DNA from 3 places in the Peribacillus sp. NPDC101481 genome. Region 1 is predicted to be linked to each of the others. Evidence: riboswitches for the same ligand, from Rfam matches in the RefSeq annotation. Region 1 holds a riboswitch; each other region holds the start of a gene.
What was found. Region 1 has a riboswitch for cyclic di-AMP ahead of ACIROD_RS09070 (APC family permease). Riboswitches for the same ligand answer to the same signal wherever they lie in the genome.
Positions count from the first base shown of each region.

Region 1 (2,273 bases):
TCTTTTGAACAGGACTTTTACCTTTAAAAGTGATATAGAATGGCGGCGAGGAGTTGCCCGTTTCTTATGCGTCATCCTGATTTGTTATTCCGCCGCTTATTCTATAGGCCAAGCCATTGCGGAATCACTGGAAGGATCCGTCCATTTATCCATACAACAAAATTTGGCTGTTCTCATAGGAACAATCTTTTATACCGTGCTTAACTATATTGGCCAGAAATACTTTGTCTTTAAAAAAAGCAATCTGAGACCAATTCAAGAAGGAAGGAACTAATTAGGTGAATCAGTGGAATAGTGCCCCTATTGGACGGGAATAAAAGCGGAATTTGATATTTAATGCAAGTTTACCCTTTTAATGACGATCCGAGCTGGGGCAGATCTGGTTAATTCATCGCATTCTTCATGAAGGTGATTTTTTTCCTTTTCGGACCACCTTTTGTTCATATGCCCCTGGATTTTGACCTTTACTTACCTCCTTTCCTACCTTCGAATCATGTCATTGCATGACTTATGTTATATAAGCCAAGAACAAAACCTCACTTACAAAGAATTATTTATTTTTGAGCAAAATTTTCATTTACATTTCCATTTCACGGGAGTATGATAATCAACAGTTTCATATTTCTAAATCGCTTAAACCTTATGGTGCGGGGGACCCGTTATTGGGATTGTTTACAATCCAAGGGGTGAATCCTTTTTAAAAAGGTAGGGCTACTCTTAGGTCCGAATCCGACAGCTAACCTCGTAAGCGTTATATGAGAAGGAAGGTGGAGCTTGTTAGACAAAAAAATTGATGTCTACAGGTCTATTTAGCTATGACTTGTAGGCATTTTTATGTTTCGTCTAGTTTTTTGCTACAGCTGGGTAACATAAACTTATAAATTAACTATGGTGGTGAAATCTTGATGTTATCTTCTATAAAGAGGTTCTTGATTGGGAGACCTTTAAAGTCAAATGCACTTGGTGAACAAAAGCTTAACAAAACAAAGGCTTTGGCGATATTATCTTCTGATGCTTTGTCTTCGGTTGCATATGGGCCGGAGCAAATATTGATCGTCCTGATAACGGTCGGTGCTGCAGCATTCTGGTATTCCATCCCTATCGCGATCGGAGTATTGATCCTCTTAGCTGCTTTGATTTTGTCTTATAGACAAATCATTTTCGCTTATCCGCATGGCGGGGGGGCCTATGTGGTTTCAAAAAACAATTTAGGAGTCAATCCAGGGCTGATAGCTGGAGGATCTTTATTGGTAGATTATATATTAACTGTGGCTGTAAGTGTCTCTGCAGGTACAGATGCAATCACGTCCGCTTTTCCTGGCCTGCATTCCTATAATGTCGTCATTGCCATCATATTCGTGATTCTACTTACAATCCTGAACCTTCGGGGGGTTACGGAGTCAGCCTCTGTTTTGGCCTATCCGGTGTACCTATTCGTTTTAGCCTTGTTCATCTTGATCGGTGTTGGAATTTACAAGATTTTAACAGGAGGAGTTTCACCTGAATTGCACACATCAATCGGGACTCCGGTAGCGGGCATCAGTTTATTTATACTGCTAAGAGCATTTGCATCAGGAAGCTCCGCCTTGACAGGAGTAGAAGCAATTTCCAATGCAATCCCGAACTTTAAAGATCCAGCCCCGAATAATGCTGCGAAAACTTTAATAGCGATGGGTTCATTGCTAGCTGTATTATTTTCGGGAATCGTATTCTTAGGCTATTATTTAAGCATTGTTCCCAGCGCAGAGGTAACTGTCGTCTCCCAGATTGCTGAAGAGATCTTTGGACGGAATTTCATGTATTTCTTCATTCAAGGTACGACTGCCCTGATCTTGATACTTGCGGCCAATACTGGCTATTCGGCTTTCCCTCTGCTTGCGGTAAATCTTGCGAAGGATAAATTCATACCAAGGGCGTTTACGATCAGAGGGGACCGATTAGGGTATTCCAATGGAATCATCATACTGGGACTTGCATCCATCATCTTGATTGTCGCATTTGAAGGACATACTGAAAATCTCATTCCGCTTTATGCGGTAGGGGTATTCATTCCATTTACGTTGTCCCAGACTGGCATGATCGTTAAATGGGTTCGCGAAAAGCCAAAAGGCTGGATGATGAAATTAACCATAAATTCAATTGGTGCCATAATTAGCTTTATCGTCACGATGATATTCTTTTTAACCAAATTTACTCAGGTTTGGCCTGTTTTGATTTTTTTACCTATCATCATTTTAATTTTTCATCGGATTAAAAAGCATTATGAAGCAGTT
Region 1 covers NZ_JBIWNJ010000001.1:1,871,292-1,873,564, reverse strand. The annotation lists gene ACIROD_RS09075 (GtrA family protein) at 1-274, shown strand, start outside; cyclic di-AMP (ydaO/yuaA leader) riboswitch at 621-767, shown strand; gene ACIROD_RS09070 (APC family permease) at 906-2,273, shown strand, end outside.

Region 2 (2,273 bases), on a different contig from region 1:
CGGAAGGTGAAGAAACGGAAGCTTTGTTGGTGGGATCCAAAGTGAATCTTACTGTAATAACCAATGAGAAAGCCGGTGTACCCTCCATTCCTATAGAAGCCATAAAAAACCATAAACAGCCTTATATTTACAAATTGACTAAAAATGGCTATGTGGATAAACATTACATTACAAAAGGGCTTAAGGCTGAAGGGAAGCAAGAAATCATAAACGGACCGTCGGTAGGTGACGTCATTCTAATGGAGCCGGATGTGTCGAAGAACCATTCTTATTTCATTACCCCAATCCAATTTGGAAAAGTGAAGGCAGCAACTTATAAAAAATTCACCTCTAGGGAAAAAGTAAGATATCTGTTACTTGGCGTATTGGAAAAATAACCGCTTCTTTCATCAAGAGAGGTGATGTCAAATTAGTGATTAATTATATATCAATATAACTTATATTATTAAAAATCGGGAAGAGTAATTATAGATACAATAGTCTCTAATACAGAATATTCAGATATATTTAAAGATTTTTTCTAGAACTAATGCGAATAAATATTTACAGATTATCATTTTTAGTATAATATTTTATTATAAGTTAACTCGCTTAATCTTATTCCAAGAACGGGGGACCCATTTTTGTGGATTTTATCCGCTAGGGGTGAATTCAGAAATGAAAGGGCATTTGTGTTTCCAATTCCTAACCCGACAGCTAACCTCGTCAGCGTCTTTAAGGGAACATGTGTGAATATTCACGCCAATAAGAAATCGACACATGAAGTGTCTTTTTTTTCGGCGTAAAGACAGAGTTTTTCAAAAAAAGAAAAATTACTTTCTTTTATTAGTATCTTGTTTCCCTTACCGAGACAAAAATGTTTTTGCATCAAAGACTTTATGGAAGGTGAGGAAAGTAAATGAAGAAATTCAAATTAAGTTTAGCTAGCCAAATTTTCATTGGTTTAATTTTAGGGATTATCGTTGGTGCCATTTTTTATGGTAGTGAGACGGCCCAAAACTTTTTACAGCCATTCGGAGACATTTTCCTACGAATGATTAAAATGATTGTAGTACCAATCATTGTGTCAAGTCTTATCGTTGCAGTTGCAGGTGTAGGCGATTTAAAATCAGTAGGTAAACTTGGAGCTAAATCAATATCATACTTTGTTGTAGTAACTATGATAGCGATTGCTGTTGGTTTAATTTCAGCGAATATCATCCAGCCTGGTGTTGGTGTAAATATGGACAAGCTAGAACAAACTGATATTTCTACCTATGTTGATACAGCAGAAACTAAGCAGCATGAATCGTTCGTAGATACAATCGTTCACATTGTGCCATCCAATCCAGTTAAAGCCATGGTAGAAGGCGATATGCTAGCGATCATTTTCTTCTCCGTGTTGTTTGGACTTAGTATTGCGGCCATCGGTGAAAAGGGTAAACCAGTATTCCGTTTCTTCCAAGGTGTAGCTGAAGGAATGTTCTACCTAACTAACATGGTCATGAAATTCGCTCCTATCGGTGTATTTGCACTAATCGGTGTGACGATCTCCAAATTCGGTTTGGAATCTTTAATTCCGTTAGGAAAGTTAGCGCTTTCTGTTTACGGAACAATGATTTTCTTTGTAATAGTCATTCTTGGTCTTATTGCGAAATTTGTCGGATTCAATATCTTTACGTTGATTAAACTTCTAAAAGAAGAATTGATTCTTGCTTTCTCTACTGCAAGTTCAGAAGCGGTTCTTCCTAAGATCATGGAAAAAATGGAAAAAGCGGGATGTCCGAAACATATTGCTACATTTGTTATTCCGACTGGATATTCTTTTAACCTTGATGGTTCTACATTATACCAAGCGTTAGCAGCTATCTTCATCGCTCAAATGTACGGAATCGATTTAAGCATGTATGAGCAAATTACGCTAATGCTAGTGTTAATGATCACATCCAAAGGGATTGCGGGTGTACCAGGTGTATCTTTCGTAGTTCTTTTAGCGACATTGGGAACTGTCGGTATTCCTATTGAAGGTCTAGCATTCATTGCCGGTATTGACCGTATTCTTGATATGGGACGTACAGTAGTAAACGTTATCGGTAATTCACTTGCGGCAATCGTTATCTCTAAATGGGAAGGTCAATTCAACCCGCCTTCCAAAAAAGAATTAGAACAAGTTTCTTAATACAAAAAATCCAGAGTGAAATGTCACTCTGGATTTTTTTTGAATTAAAATGCGCTTCCTTACTTTTGGACGATCCAGAAGCGGCAATCGGAAGAGAAAGCGATGACATCATCAT
Region 2 covers NZ_JBIWNJ010000010.1:8,307-10,579, forward strand. The annotation lists gene ACIROD_RS25875 (efflux RND transporter periplasmic adaptor subunit) at 1-377, shown strand, start outside; cyclic di-AMP (ydaO/yuaA leader) riboswitch at 579-726, shown strand; gene ACIROD_RS25880 (cation:dicarboxylate symporter family transporter) at 899-2,158, shown strand; gene ACIROD_RS25885 (class I SAM-dependent methyltransferase) at 2,218-2,273, opposite strand, start outside.
Region 2: another riboswitch for cyclic di-AMP. It lies ahead of ACIROD_RS25880 (cation:dicarboxylate symporter family transporter); the one in region 1 lies ahead of ACIROD_RS09070 (APC family permease).

Region 3 (2,273 bases), on a different contig from region 1:
TCTTGAACTTCATCAGCCAATTGCGCACATTCATCCAATGAACGATTCATTAAAGGCAGGTTCCATCAACATGCCTTTAAATCGGATTACATTTTTTCCTTCGCTTTTGCCTCTAAATAACCAACGCAAAAAAACTCATTATAATAAATGAGTTTCAAAGCAAAACAAGATATGGATTTTTCGCTCAGCATTCCGGATAGAACACAGGGAATAAATAATTGAATACCGCTAATGAATGTTGGATGCAGTTGATTTACCTTAGGGAAAACAATTTTAAGAACGGATTCTTTTTCTTATCCGTTATCCTTAACTCATCCATAATGATTTGATCCTCATGATCGGCTATCCATTTCCTTAGTGCATCTTTATCCTGGCATTGTGTTAAATATGTCTGGCCACCCTTGCCTGTAGCATTAATAACATATCTATTGAACGTCTTCTCCATAATTGCCCGCCTTTTTAATAAAATGTCTTGAATCTTTAAATACAAATGCAATGCTTTTTTCTTTATCATTTACAAAAGAAACATAAAATATATGTTAGAAAATTTTGATTGGCATCGCATGTTCTGCTTGAAATTATTGAATAAAGTACATCGATGCCGGTTATCATAATTGGATTAATCGAACCTATCATAATGTGCTAACTAATATTTGTCAATACGTTTTCTAAATGTAAATAAAACGTAAATTTTCAGTTTTGTTAAAGAAATATTTTTTTACGATTTAGGGGTTTACAACTGCTAAATGATGGGAGTAGAATACGTTTATCAATTTAATGCATTTCGGCCAAAACTCATGGAAATTGAGTACGGAGGACCCAATCATTTGGGGTTAATTCTGCCTTGCAGAAGGGATGAGATCAGCTCTTTCGCCATCCTACCCGTCAGCTAACTTCGTCGGCTAAAGCGAAGGAGGTCATAAGACCGCCTATTTCGGGAGCTTTTTTTGCACGCTTTTTGTGGCAATACAGCTATTCGATGTTTTCGCAGGTCTTTTTATTATGCCTTTAAAAAGATTCGAAAAGCAGATTGATGATTAAAAGTCATACAGTAGGGATGATCATTTGAGAATGACAAAATTGGATCCGCCAAAAATACTTGTACTTGGCTTTGCCATCCTGATACTTATCGGGGCCTATTTATTGACCCTGCCGATTTCCACAGAAAATGGCCATGGTCTTTCTTTTCTGGATGCTTTATTCACCTCGACTTCCGCTACATGTGTAACAGGACTGGTCGTTGTGGATACGGGATCGACCTTCACCACTTTTGGTGAGTTGGTCATCTTAACACTGATTCAGGTAGGCGGCTTAGGGTTCATGACATTTGCGACGTTTATCTTTTTCCTTTTAGGCAAAAAGATTTCTTTAAAAGGCAGGTTAGTTCTGCAGGAGTCGTTAAATAATCTATCCATGGCGGGTGTAGTCAGATTAGTGAAACGGCTTTTAATTTTCACGGCCATCATTGAAGGCATGGGTGCACTTATCTTATCGATTCGCTTTTCTTTTGACATGCCAATCGTTAAAGCGGTCTATTACGGGGTTTTTCATTCCATCTCGAATTTCAATAATGCCGGCTTCGATTTAATGGGGGAATTCAGGAGTTTGACCCCATATGTATCGGATCCATTCGTAACCCTTACCGTCGCCTTCCTCATCACGTTTGGAGGAATAGGTTTTATCGTAATGAATGAACTATATGAATATCGGAATACCCATCGTTTATCAGTACATACGAAGATCGTTCTAGCGACTAGCTTAACCCTTACGATTGCCGGAGCAATTTTAATCTTTCTATTCGAGTTCGGCAATGCCAAGACATTGCAGCCTTTATCTTTCATGGGTAAAACGCTGTCATCATTATTTCAATCGGTATCACCAAGGACGGCAGGCTCCAATACGCTGAATATCCCTGATTTAACTCAACCAACATTACTGCTCATCATTTTTCTGATGTTCGTCGGGGCATCACCCGGATCGACTGGCGGCGGGATTAAAACGACTACATTGGCGACGCTTGTCGGTACCGTTTGGTCACAGATTAAAGGAAAGGGTGATGTGGTATTATTCCGTCACCGCATTGTGAATGAAACGATTTTTAAAGCATTATCCGTTACATTCATTGGCGTATTCATGGTTTCACTCATCTCCATTCTGCTGACCATCACTGAAAGCGGAACTGACTTTTTGATGATTTTGTTCGAAGCCACTTCAGCTTTCGCCACCGTGGGACTTTCAATGGGTTTGACCCCGGAATTATCACCGGTCGGCCG
Region 3 covers NZ_JBIWNJ010000004.1:28,620-30,892, forward strand. The annotation lists gene ACIROD_RS21805 (TetR/AcrR family transcriptional regulator) at 1-41, shown strand, start outside; gene ACIROD_RS21810 (hypothetical protein) at 254-445, opposite strand; cyclic di-AMP (ydaO/yuaA leader) riboswitch at 777-919, shown strand; gene ACIROD_RS21815 (TrkH family potassium uptake protein) at 1,072-2,273, shown strand, end outside.
Region 3: another riboswitch for cyclic di-AMP. It lies ahead of ACIROD_RS21815 (TrkH family potassium uptake protein); the one in region 1 lies ahead of ACIROD_RS09070 (APC family permease).